3 regions of the Cellulomonas algicola genome follow, and region 2 is predicted to be linked to each of the others. Evidence: riboswitches for the same ligand, from Rfam matches in the RefSeq annotation. Region 2 holds a riboswitch; each other region holds the start of a gene.

Region 1 (4,217 bases), on a different contig from region 2:
GCCTTCGCGGTCATCGTCTTGCCGGTGCCCGGCGCCCCCTCGAACAGCAGGCCGCGCCGCGGGGTGCCGCCCATCTGGTCGGCGAACTGGCGGTGCGTCTGGAACAGGTCGATCGAGCGGCGCACGTCCTCCTTCACCGGGTCGATCCCGATGACGTCGTCGAGCCGCACGTCGACCTGCTCGGGCCGGTAGGTGAGGTGCGGCGACCGCGCGGACCCGACCTGCGTGCCGACGAGCAGGAGCAGCATCGCGCCGAAGAACAGGACCGGGACGAGGACCAGCGGGTCGACCGCCGGGAGCGACGGGAGCGGGTCGCGGCCCAGCAGCGCGCTCACGATCACGTACGCCTCGGCCGCCAGCACGACGGCCGCGAGCCGGTACACGCGACGGCGACGCATGCGCTCGCGGTCGAGCGCGATGTCGTGCGCACCCTTGCGGATCGGGGAGACCAGCTCGTCCTCGTGCATGCGTCCGCCTTCCGTCGGCTCGGTCGCTCCATCGTCAGCGCACGTGGGAGGCCCGGCAACATCGGACATACCGGACCACCCGAACGGACCAACCGGACGAACCGCGCGGTGCGGCCCGCTGTCAGGCGTCGGCGCGCAGGGTGCGGCGCAGCGCCTCGACCTCGAGCGGCGTGAGCCCGAGCCCGTCGGCGAGGTACCCGTCGAACGACCCGAACCGGGCCTCGACGGTGTCGAGCGCGGCCCGCAGGTAGTCCTCGCGCACCTCGAGGAACGGAGAGACGAGGGCGGGGTCGCCACCCGCGGCCTCGAGCTGCGCGAGCAGCGGCGCGAACGTCGCCCGGACCGCCGGGTTGACCGCGAGGAACTCGTCCGTCGCGCCGTCCTCGTCGACGCCGGCCGCGAGCAGCAGCACGGTCGCGGCCCATCCCGTGCGGTCCTTGCCCGCCGTGCAGTGGAACAGCACAGGCGTGCCCTGCGCGTCGATGACGGTGCGCGCGAACGTCGCGTAGCCCGCGAGCGCCGCCGGCGACGACACGAGCCGCCGGTAGGTGGCGCGCATCTGCTCGGCGACGTCCATGCCGTCGAGCGTCTCGAGCAGCACCGCGGGACGGGTGAGCAGCGTGGCCGCCTGCGCGGCGGCGTTCCCGGGGAGGTCGGCGAGCACGTCGAGCTCGACGAGCCGCGCACCCGTGGGCACCCGCTCGGGCCGGGCCTCGCGCTCGGCGGCGGTGCGCAGGTCGACGACGGTGCGCACACCGAGCGCGGTGAGCACGGGGTCGTCGGGGACGCCGTCCGACGTGAGCTCGGCCGAGCGGAACGCGACGCCGCGCGCGACGGTCCCGCCGTCCGCGGTCGGGCGGCCGCCGAGGTCGCGCAGGTTGGTCACGGCGGTCGCGGGGAGCGCGTGCGGGTCGACGACGTCCGTCATGCGGCGATCGTGGCACGGCGGCGACGAGCGGGCGACGCCTCCCCGGTGGGCTGCGGCCGTGCGAAATCCCGACTGGTCTTGTCCGCATATCGAGAAGACGTCCCCCGACCCCTTGCCGCCGCCGCGACCGCTGGTAGAAACCGCGGCCAGGTCACGAGCACCAGCACGCAAGCCCCGGCTCGCTGGTCAGCAACCCCTCCACGACGGGGTGCTCCGGGAGATGACCAGGCCGCACCACCCGGTGCGGCAAGCGTGAACGTGAAGGAGCCGCACCGTGAGCCACCCGACCGGTCCGAGCGTCGTCGCCCTCGTGGGCAACCCGCGCCCGGCCTCCCGCACCCGCAGCACCGCCGAGCACGTCGCCGGCCGCCTGCTGCCGCACCTCGGCGCCGACCCTGCCGGCCCCACCACCGCCGGCGTGACGACCGTCGACCTGGCCGACGTCGCGGGCGAGCTGTTCGCGCCCGCGCGTCCGGCCGCCGACGCCGCGCTGCGGACCGTCGCCGCTGCGGGCGTCCTCGTCGTCGCGACGCCCGTCTACAAGGCGTCGTACACCGGGCTGCTCAAGGCGTTCCTCGACGGGTACGGCCCCGACGGGCTCGCGGGGGTCGTCGCGGTCCCGCTGGTCGTCACCGGCTCGCCCGCGCACGCGCTCGTCGGCGAGGTGCACCTGCGGCCGCTGCTCGTCGAGCTCGGTGCGACCGTCCCGACGCGCGCGCTCGTCGTCACCGAGGCCGACCTGCGGGACCCCGCGGCGCTCGACGCAGTCGTCGACCGCTGGCTCGACCGGGCCGCCGAACCGCTGCGCCGCGCCGTCCGCGACGCGGCCGACCTCGCGGAGGCGCTGCGATGACCGCCGAGATCCTGCGCGCGCTCGACGCCGACCTCGTCCAGCAGGACGAGGAGCAGCTCACGCCCGACGCGTACAAGGAGGTGTTCCGCCGGCACCCCGCGGGCGTCGCGGTCGTGACCCTCACCGACGGCGACCGGCTCGTCGGCTTCACCGCGACGTCCGTCATCTCCGTGTCCGCCGCGCCGCCGCTGCTGGCCTTCTCGCTCGCGTCGACGTCGTCGTCCTGGCCCGCCGTCTCCCAGGCCCGGTCGCTCGCGATCAGCTTCCTGTCCGGCGCGCAGGACGACGTGTCCGCCCGGTTCGCGACCAGCGGCATCGACCGGTTCGCCGCAGGCGGCTGGACCGCGTTGCCGACCGGCGAGCCCGTGATCGAGGGCGCCGTGTCGTGGGTGCGCGGGCGCGTCGTGCAGCGCACACCCGTCGGTGGGTCCTACCTGGTGTCGGTTCGCGCGCTCGCGCACGGCACGACCGACGAGGTCGCCCCGCTCGTCTACCACGACCGCACGTACCACCGGATCGGGGACGCGACCGCGATCTGACGCGTCCCGGCGAGCTGCCCACCGCCACCGGCGAGCCCCGCGCACCCCTCCGCGCGGGGCTCGTCCGCGTCCTCGCGGCGCTCGCGCCTTTGCCGCGCGGACCCTCGCTGACGGACGATGGGATCCCGACCCCGGAGGTCCTCGTGCGCACGTCCGTCCCCGTCAGCCGCCGCGCGGCCGGTGCGGCCGTCGCGCTCGCGCTCGCCGTCGGGGTGGCCGGGTGCGCCACGGACAGCCCTGTCGCGGCTCCCCCGCCCGTCGAGCTCGCCGCACCCGTCGCGGTCGCCAAGGCCGCCGCGCCCGCGCCACCCCCGCCCGTCGACCTCGCGACGCTGCCCGTGGTCGACGTCCTGCACGTCGTCCCGGGGCTGCCCGGCAGCGAGGGCCTGATGCCGCTCGAGAACGACGACCCGTCGCTCGGCCGGTGGCGGACCGTCGTCGTGTCCGAGCCGACCGCGGTCCACGCGAGCGTCGGCGGCCCCGCCGTCGGCGTCCTGCCGACCGACGTGCTCGGCGCCGCGAACGTGCTGCCCGTCGTCGACGAGGCCGCGGGCTGGGTCCAGGTGCTCCTCGCGACGCGCGGCGCGCTCCCCCGCGACGACCGCGCGCAGGTCAACGGGCGCACCGGATGGGTCCGCACGACGGACCTGATGCCGTCGGGCACCGACTGGTCGGTCGTGGTCGACGTGTCCGCGCAGACGCTCACCGTCGACGACGGCACGTCGGTCCGCACGTTCCCCGTGGTCGCGACGGGCGCACCCGCGACGCCGACCCCGCACGGGCTGGCGTTCCTGCTGGGCCTGCGCTGGTCGGAGCCGGGCACGACGACCCCGCGCGTCCTCCCGCTGTCGACGCAGAGCGAGACGATCGACCACTACGACAAGCCCACGGGCACGGCCGTCACCGCGATCCACACCACGACGCTGCGCGGCCGCGGCGCCGTGTCGAACGGGTGCGTGCGCGTCACCGACGACGTGCTCGACGTGCTGTGGCAGGCGCCCGCGGGCACGGTCGTCACGACCGTCGGCTGACCTGCGCCGTCTCGCCGGGCGCGCGCGCCCCGACGCCCCTACCCTCACCGCATGCGAGCCACGACCGTCCGCCGACGCGCACTCGTGCGCGCCGCGACGCTCGGTGCCGCCGTCGCGCTCCCCGTCGTCGTGCTCGCGTTCCTCGTGCGCGGGCAGGTGACCGCGATCGTCCACGTCGACCAGTCCGCGATCGTCGCCGCGACGGACCTCACGCGCGCGAACCCGGCGCTGCGCAGCGTGCTCGTGGCCTGGCAGACCGCGTTCCAGGCGGTCGTCGTCAACACCGCGGGCGCGCTGCTGTGCGTGTGGGTGTGGCGACGGCACCGCCTCGGCACGCGCGCGCTGTGGGCGGCCGTCACGATCGCCGCCGGGTGGGGCCTCCAGCTCGCCGCGAAGGGC
Region 2 (4,217 bases):
CGGCCGCGACCTGGTGACGGGCGCGCCGTGCGAGGCCGACGAGTACGCGGCGCTCGACCCCGAGGGGCGGGCGCTGCTGCGCGCGGTCCCGTACGTGCCGCCGCACGCGCTGCCGTCCGAGGACCTGCCGCTGCAGCTCGTCCCGGGCCGGACGATCTACCACGTCCACACCCGGACCACGACGCCGGGGCGTGCCCGCGCGCCCGAGCTCGCACTGCTGCCGGACCTCCGGACCGTCGACGTCCTCGCGCACGGCCTCGCGCACGGCGTCGCCTCCGACTGGGAGCTCATCGGCCAGGCGGCGCAGGGCGTGCGCGCGCGGGACCTCGTCGACCTGTCGCAGCGCTGCCGTTCGGAGACGATCCGGCAGGCGCGCTGGGCGGACGCGATGCTCAAGGAGTCGGCGACGCAGATCCTCGTGTCCTGACGGCCCGGGACGGAGGTCCGGTCCGTGACGGCGACGGCGGTGGCAGCGTCGGACCATGGGACGTGCAGCGCGCCGGTGGGTCGTGGGCCTCTCCGCGTTCACCCTCGTCGGGGTCGTCGCGGGGGTGCAGGGCTTCCTGTCGGGTGCGTTCGCGCCGCTCGTCGACGACCTCGAGCAGGTGCTGCCCCTCACCGGGCCGGTCGTGCCGGCCGTCGCGCTGGCGGTCCTCGTCGGTGTCCCGCAGACGGTCGTGCTCGTGACCGCGCTGCGACGGACGGCGGACGCGCCCGTCGTCGCGGCGGTGGGCGGCGCGGCGCTGACCGGGTGGGTCGCGGTGCAGCTGCCGCTCGTCGGCTGGACGTCGCCCGTGCAGTGGGCGTTCGCCGCCGTCGGCGTGGTCGAGTGCGTCGCCGGGCTGCGGATGCGCGCGGCGCGGGCGGGGACGGCCGCGGGACCAGCGGGGACGACGACGGGGACGGCCCGTGCGGACCGTCCCCGTCGGGGCTGACCGGCCGAGCCGGTGCAGCGGTCTACTTGAAGGCGTCCTTGACGTCGTCGACGGCGTCCTTCGCCTTGTCACCGGCCTGCTTGACGTTGGCGGACGCCTGGTCCGCCTGGCCCTCGGCCTCGAGGCGCTCGTTGCCGCTCGCGCGGCCGGCGCCCTCCTTGACCTTGCCCTTCGCCTCTTCGGCGGCGTGCTCGATCTTGTCGTCCAGACCCATGGGTCTCTCCTCTCGTGAGGGCTGTCGTGTGCGGGGGAGTCAGACGGCGCGACGCCCTCTGCCGACGAGCCAGCCGATGAGGCTGACGACGAGCAGGATGATGCCGATCCACAGCAGGACCTTCGCGGCCTCGACGGCGACGCCGAGGACGATCATCACCACGCCGGCGATGATGAGGATGAGCCACAGAGCCATCTGACTGCCTCTCTCGACCCGGTGGCCGGGGTTGGCCGCCGGACGTCCACGACCGCGGTTCTCCAGTCGCAACTCCTTCATGGTCGTGCGACCAGGGGCGCGCCGCACGTCGGGCGGGCCTGTGCGAACGGTGGTACGCGGGGTGAGAAGTCCTGCGTCAGACGCCCGCCTGCGCGGTGGGCGGGTCGACGAGGTAGGTGCCGTGCCCCTCGACCACGAGCCCGTCGACGAAGCGCAGGACCTCGTCGACCACGCCGCCCGACTGGTTGCGGTAGCCGAGGACGAGCACGTCGACGCCGGCGTGCACGCGTTCGACGGAGAACCGCAGGTCAGGGACCCGTCGGAGGCCTTCCGTCCAGTAGGCCCGCAGGGCGTCCTTGCCGCGCAGGACCCCCTGCGTCGCGGGCAGGAGCCGGGCGGCGAAGGGCGAGGTGAACACGACGTCGTCCGCGAAGTGGTCCAGGACGGTCTCGACGTCGTGCGCGTTCCAAGCGGCCACCCAGGCGGCGGCGAAGGCGTGCGGCTCGGGTGTGGACATGCCGGGCAGTGTGGCACCGCGACGTGCGCATGGTGGACATCGATGTCCAGCATGCGAGAACGACCGGCGGCGATACTTGACCTATCCAGTCGGGATTTCTAGTGTGCTCGTCACCGGGGTCACCAGACCTCGGGGTCATGAGCTCCAGCACCAAGCCCCGGCTCGCTGGACGGCAACCCTCCCGCGCGGCGGGGTGCCCCGGGTGACGACCAGGCCGTGAGCGCACCGCCCACGGCAACGGCGCGGACGCAGGCCCACGGCCTGCCGTGAGGAGAGAGCGATGAGCGGGCGAGCCCCTGGACGCGCAGCCGTCCTGACGTGTCGCTGTCGCCCCCTGCGCTCCTGTCGCACGCGCTGACACCCGCGCTCGCCGCACCGTCGGTCGGAGCCCGTCGCGCCCCGACCCCGCCGCCCGCTGACGCGGGCGTCTCGTCCCACCCCACCGCCACGTCCCGGCACGGACGCGCCCTCGGCGCGCCCGCAACCGCCGTGCACCCCAGAGACGGACCCGCACCATGACCGTGACCCCCCGCACCCACCTCGGCCTCGACCTCTCCGACGCCGGCGCGCACCCCGAGGCGTGGCGCGCGACCGGCTCCGAGCCGCACCGCCTGTTCGACCCCGAGCGCCTCGGCCAGCTCGTCGCGACCGCGCAGCGCGCCACGCTCGACTACGTCCTGTTCGACGACGCGTTCGCGCTGCACACCAGCCGCAACACGACGCTGCGCGGCCGGCTCGACGCCGCGCTCGTCTCCGCCCGGCTCGCCCCGCGCAGCTCCGGGATCGGGCTCGTCGCGACCGTCGACACCACGCACACCGAGCCGTTCCACGTCGCCAAGGCGATCCAGACGATCGACCACGTGAGCCGCGGTCGCGCCGCCTGGCAGGTCGGCTGGTCCACGACCGACGAGGTCGCCGCCGCGTTCGGCCGCAAGCCCGCGCAGGACGAGGCCGACGCGGTCGCCGAGGCCGACGAGGCCGTCGACGTCGTGCGCAAGCTCTGGGACAGCTGGGAGGACGACGCCGAGATCCGCGACGTCCCGACCGGCCGGTTCGTCGACCGCGAGAAGATCCACCGCATCGACCACGACGGCGTGCGGTTCGCCGTGCGCGGCTCGTCGATCACGCCGCGCTCGCCGCAGGGCCAGCCGCCCGTCGTCGTGCGCGTCGGGTCCTCGTCGTCGTTCGCGCTCGCCGCGCACCGCGCCGACGTCGTGCGCATCCGCCCCGCCGACCGCGGCGACGCCGCGCTCCAGCGCGCCGAGATCCGGGCCGCTGCGGCCGCCGTCGGGCGCGACCCCGACGAGCTCCGCGTGGTGGCCGACCTGTTCGTGGTCCTCGGCGGGACCGAGCACGCCGCCCGCGAGCGGCTCGCGCTGCTCGACGCGCTGACGGCCCCCGGGCGGCGCACGCACGAGGGTGCCGCGCACGTCGGGACCGCGGCGGACCTCGCCGCGACGATCGAGGACTGGACGACGACCGGCGCGGTCGACGGCTTCACGCTGCGGCCCGCCGCGCTGCACACCGACGTCGACGGCATCGCCGACGAGGTCGTGCCGCTGCTGCGCGCAGCGGGCGTGTTCCGTGAGTCCTACCCGGGCACGACGTTCCGCGACACGCTCGGCCTGGCGCGCCCCGTCAGCCGCTACGCGACCGCGATCGCCTGAGCCGCCGACCATGACGAACCGCCCCCGCAAGCAGATCCACCTCGGCGCGCACTTCCCGGGTGTCAACAGCACCACGGTGTGGACCGAGCCCGACTCCGGCAGCCAGATCGACTTCGCGTCGTTCGAGCACCTCGCCCGCAAGGCCGAGGACGCCCGCCTCGACTTCTTCTTCCTCGCCGAGGGCCTGCGCCTGCGCGAGCACAAGGGGGAGATCTTCGACCTCGACGTCGTCGGGCGCCCTGACACGCTGCCCGTGCTCGCCGCGCTCGCGGCCGTCACCGACCGGCTCGGCCTGGTCGGCACCATCAACACGACGTTCAACGAGCCGTGGGAGATCGCCCGGCAGTTCGCGACGCTCGACGTCCTGTCCGGCGGCCGTGCCGCATGGAACCTCGTGACGTCGTCGGACGCGTTCACCGGCGCGAACTTCCGCCGCGGCGGGTTCCTGCCCTACGCCGAGCGGTACGAGCGGGCCGCCGAGCTCGTCGCGGTCGCCCGCGCGCTGTGGGACTCGTGGGACGACGACGCCGTGCTCGGCGACCGGGCCGCCGGCGCGTTCCTACGCGACGGCGCCGTCCGGGACGTCGAGCACGCAGGGCCGCACTTCCGGGTGCGCGGCACGTTCCCGACGCCGCGCGGGCCCCAGGGGCACCCGGTCCTGTTCCAGG
Region 3 (4,217 bases), on a different contig from region 2:
AACAGCGCGAGGTCGCGCCAGACCCCGCGCAGCAGGCTCGAGACGAGGCCGACGACGGCCAGGACCCAGACGGTCCGCGACGCCAGCACGCGCACGTGCACGCGACGACGCTGCTCGTCGAGGGCGGATCGGTCGACTCGCGGGAGGAGCACACTGCCCGGCATGCGCCCCAGTCTGCCGGGGGTGACCGTCGGCGCACCCCTCGCGCGGGGTGATCCGTCCGCCGTGCGGCGTCAGACGTCCGGCGTCGTCCCCGCCAGCCGCGCGAGCAGGCCGGCGCGGACCGCGGGCCACTCGTCGGGCAGGATCGAGAAGTACGCGGAGTCGCCGCGCGTGCCGTCGGGGGCGAGGCGGTGGCTGCGCAGCACCCCCTCGGGAACCGCGCCGAGCCGACGGATCGCGCCGACCGAGCGCGTGTTGCGGGTGTCGGCACGGAACGCGACGCGCTGCATGCCCCACGTCTCGAACGCGTGCGTGAGCATCAGGAGCTTGCAGGCCGGGTTGTTCGACGTCCCCCACCAGCGCGGCGCGTAGTACGTGTGCCCGATCTCGACGCGCAGGACGTGGGTGTCCAGGTCGTAGAACGACGTGCTGCCGCGCACCTCGCCCGTCGCCGCGTCGAGGACCGCGAGCGCGACCCGCCCCGGCGTCGCCCGCGCGCGGTCCACCTCGGCCCGCCAGCCGTCGATCCCGACGGGCAGCGGCGACGACATGCCCGCCCACACCCGGTCGTCGACGAACGCGGCGAGCGCCGCCGCGTGGGTGTCGTCGAGCGGGACGAGGCGAGCACCGTGGCCTTCGAGCGTGACGTCGTGGAGCACGGCGGAAGCGTCGCACGGGTCTGGCAGGGTGGCGACCATGGTTTTCTTGGAGCGCGACGGCGACCTGGACGCCCTCGACCTGGTCGGCGAGGACCTCGACGGGCAGGACGGGTCCCACTCCCGGATCCTCGAGTGCACCTTCACGGACTGCTCGCTCGACGGTGTGCGCCTGGACGGCACGCGCGCGTCGGACACCGCCTGGACGCGCGTGCGGGCCGGGTCGCTGTCCGCGGTGTCGACGACCTGGCTCGACTGCCGGTGGGAGGGCGCGCGGCTCGGTGCGGTCGAGGCGCACGGGTCGGAGTGGACCCGCGTCGAGCTGCACGGGGGCAAGGTCGACTACCTCAACCTGCGCGACGCGACGCTCACCGACGTGCGGCTGGTCGGCGTCATGGTCGACGAGCTCGACCTGGCCCGGGTGAAGGCGCGCAAGGTCGTCCTCGACGACTGCCGTGTCCGGCGTCTCGACGTCTCGGGCGCGCGGCTCGAGGACGTCGACCTGCGCGGAGTCGTAGGGCTCGAGCGCATCGACGGCCTCGACGGGCTGCGCGGCGCGCGCATCACGCAGGACCAGCTGCTCGACCTCGCCCCGCTCGTCGCCGAGCACCTGGGCATCGTCGTCGGCTGATCACGCGCCCGTCCCCCGCGGGCCGGGCCCCCTCGGCGCGCGCGACCGACGCGGCCTGACGACGAGCGGGCGCCGAGCCGTCGCGGGCGCGTCAGTCGTCGAGGGCCGGACCGCAGGCGGCGGCCGCGGTGGCGGCGAGGGCGTCGAGGCCGTGGACCTGCACGAGGGGGCGGGTGTCGTCGACGACGGTCCAGCAGGCGTCGACGACGTCGTACCGGGCGGCCGGGCCGTCGGCGAGGTAGCGGCGCAGCGCGTCGACGAGGCGGTCGACGGCCTCGCTCGTCGTGCCGACGCCGACGGACGCGCGGATCGCGCCGCCGGACGCGCCGAGGTGCGCGAGGAGCGGGTGCGCGCAGAACCGGCCGTCGCGGACGCCGATGCCGTGCTCGGCCGACAGGTACGCGGCGACGAGGCCGGGGTCGTGGCCGGGGACGGTGAACGTGAGGACGCCGACCGGGTCCGCGGAGTCGGGCCAGATGCGCGCGACCTCGACGCCGTCGATCGTGCCCAGGCCGTCGACCAGGCGGGCGCGGAGCGCCTCCTCGTGCGCGAGCAGCGCGCCGGCGGGCAGGGCGGCGAGCCGGTCGCACGCCTCCGCGAGCGCGATCGCGCCGATGACGTTGGGCGACCCGGCCTCGTGCCGCGCGGGGGCGGGCTGCCAGACGGTCCGGTCGGCGCGCACGTCGCGCACGGCGCCGCCACCGGCCAGGTAGGGCGTGCCGGTGTCGAGCCAGTCGCGGCGACCGACGAGCGCGCCCGCGCCGAAGGGCGCGTACGTCTTGTGGCCGGAGAACGCGACGTAGTCGGCGCCGGTGCGGGCGAGCGAGAAGCCGCGGTGCGGGACGAGCTGCGCGCCGTCGACGGCGACGCGGGTGCCCTCGGCGTGCGCGAGCGCCACGACCTCCTCGATCGGCAGCGACTCGCCCGTCACGTTGGACGCGCCCGTGATCGTCAGGATCGCGTAGGGCTGGGTCGCGAGCTCGGTGCGCAACGCGTCGAGGGTCTCGGCGACGGTCCGGCCGATCGGGAGGATCGTCGTGGTGTTGCCGTGCCGCTGCGACGACTGCACCCACGGCAGCAGGTTGGCGTGGTGCTCGACGTCGAGGACGAGGACCTTGCCACCGGCGGGGACGACACCCGCGAGCAGGTTGAGCGAGTCGGTCGTGTTGCGCGTGATGATCGCGACGTCGTCGGGGCGCGCGTCGACGAACCGCGCGATGCTCTGCCGGGACGACTCGTAGAGGGCCGTGGACACCTGCGACAGGTACCCGGCGCCGCGGTGCACCGACGCGTACAGCGGCAGGACCTCGGTGACGCGGGCGGCGACGGACTCGAGCGCGGGGGCGCTCGCGGCGTAGTCGAGGTTGGCGTAGACCCGCTGGGTGCCGTCGACGAGCGGGACGGTCGTGTCGCCGCCGACGACGGGCAGCAGGGCGGGGACGGGCTCGCGGGTCGACACCGGGGCGTCGACCTCGGCACAGGACGTGGTCTCGGCGATGACGGACATGGTGCTCCTCACGGGTCCGTGGGACCCGGCACCGACGGCCGGCCCCGCGCTTGCCGTCCGCCGGGCGGCGGTCGGCCTGGTCGTCACCCGGGGCACCCCACCGCGGAGGAGGGTTGCCGGCCAGCGAGCCGGGGCTTCGCGCTGGCGCTCATGACCTGACGACGAGGGTTCCGTCGGCGCCCGTGATGTGTCAACGGGACACGTCGGCCGTCTCGGATGACGGGACAGCGTGTCCACTCCTTGGCGCGTCGGCCGCCGGCGCGCGTAGCATCGCGCCAACCATCCAGAGCGGCCGAGAGATCTGGCTCGACGACGCCGCAGCAACCCCCCGGTCCGCCGGGCGAGGGTGCTACCGCCAGGACCGATGGAGGATCGCGATGCCGTACGCCGGTGACCTGACCCCGCAGCAGGCGTGGGACCTGCTCGCGTCCGACGAGCGCGCCCTGCTCGTCGACGTGCGCACCGACGCCGAGTGGCGGCTGATCGGCGTGCCCGACGCCACCGAGATCGGCGGCCGTGCGGCGCTCGTCGAGTGGACGACCCCGCACGGCCTCAACCCCCGGTTCGTCGACGAGCTCGCCGAGGCGGGCCTGACGCCCGGCGACGAGCGGCCCGTCGTCTTCCTGTGCCGCTCCGGGGTCCGCTCGGTCGCCGCCGCGCAGGCCGCGACCGCCGCCGGGTTCGGCCCCGCGTACAACGTGCTGCGCGGGTTCGAGGGCGACGTCGGCCCCGACGGTCAGCGCGGGCACGTCGGGTGGCGCGCCGAGGGACTGCCCTGGACGACGCTGTGACCGCCGACCGCGTGCCGGGCCGCGTGCCCGGTCCCGGCGACTGGGACGACCGCTCCGTCGACCGCTCGACGCTGCGGCCCGACACGCTCGCCGTCCGCGGCGGGCTCGTGCGGTCCGAGTTCCAGGAGATGTCCGAGGGCCTCTTCCTCACCCAGGGGTACGTGTACGACTCCGCCGCGCAAGCCGAGTCCGCGTTCGCGGGCGACGTCGACCGGTTCCTCTACTCGCGCTACTCCAACCCGACGGTCTCGACGTTCGAGGAGCGCCTGCGCCTGCTCGACGGCGCCGAGGCCGCATACGCGACCGCGACCGGCATGTCCGCCGTCTTCACCGCCCTGGCCGCGCTCGTCCAGCAGGGCTCGCGCATCGTGTCCGCCCGCGCGCTCTTCGGGTCGAGCGTCGTGATCTTCGACGAGATCCTCGCCAGGTGGGGCGTCCGCACCGACTACGTCGACGGGCACGTCCTGTCG

Evidence for each region. A riboswitch is a leader RNA that binds a small molecule or an ion and turns the genes downstream of it on or off. The one in region 2 is predicted to bind S-adenosylmethionine.
Region 1: another riboswitch for S-adenosylmethionine. It lies ahead of KOV94_RS00315 (NADPH-dependent FMN reductase); the one in region 2 lies ahead of KOV94_RS13420 (LLM class flavin-dependent oxidoreductase).
Region 3: another riboswitch for S-adenosylmethionine. It lies ahead of KOV94_RS01645 (rhodanese-like domain-containing protein); the one in region 2 lies ahead of KOV94_RS13420 (LLM class flavin-dependent oxidoreductase).

Annotation. Positions count from the first base shown of each region.
Region 1 covers NZ_JAHKSJ010000002.1:53,469-57,685, reverse strand. The annotation lists gene KOV94_RS00325 (AAA family ATPase) at 1-467, opposite strand, end outside; gene KOV94_RS00320 (tyrosine-protein phosphatase) at 589-1,395, opposite strand; SAM riboswitch class IV at 1,545-1,654, shown strand; gene KOV94_RS00315 (NADPH-dependent FMN reductase) at 1,670-2,248, shown strand; gene KOV94_RS00310 (flavin reductase family protein) at 2,245-2,787, shown strand; gene KOV94_RS21080 (L,D-transpeptidase) at 2,931-3,818, shown strand; gene KOV94_RS00300 (phosphatase PAP2 family protein) at 3,870-4,217, shown strand, end outside.
Region 2 covers NZ_JAHKSJ010000017.1:5,398-9,614, forward strand. The annotation lists gene KOV94_RS13395 (hypothetical protein) at 14-427, shown strand; gene KOV94_RS13400 (hypothetical protein) at 483-935, shown strand; gene KOV94_RS13405 (CsbD family protein) at 958-1,149, opposite strand; gene KOV94_RS13410 (DUF4175 domain-containing protein) at 1,189-1,344, opposite strand; gene KOV94_RS13415 (nuclear transport factor 2 family protein) at 1,502-1,882, opposite strand; SAM riboswitch class IV at 2,016-2,129, shown strand; gene KOV94_RS13420 (LLM class flavin-dependent oxidoreductase) at 2,398-3,549, shown strand; gene KOV94_RS13425 (NtaA/DmoA family FMN-dependent monooxygenase) at 3,560-4,217, shown strand, end outside.
Region 3 covers NZ_JAHKSJ010000002.1:356,490-360,706, reverse strand. The annotation lists gene KOV94_RS01665 (bifunctional lysylphosphatidylglycerol flippase/synthetase MprF) at 1-164, opposite strand, end outside; gene KOV94_RS01660 (GNAT family N-acetyltransferase) at 234-821, opposite strand; gene KOV94_RS01655 (pentapeptide repeat-containing protein) at 859-1,449, shown strand; gene KOV94_RS01650 (aminotransferase class V-fold PLP-dependent enzyme) at 1,541-2,956, opposite strand; SAM riboswitch class IV at 2,998-3,112, opposite strand; SAM riboswitch class I at 3,233-3,327, shown strand; gene KOV94_RS01645 (rhodanese-like domain-containing protein) at 3,334-3,747, shown strand; gene KOV94_RS01640 (O-succinylhomoserine sulfhydrylase) at 3,771-4,217, shown strand, end outside.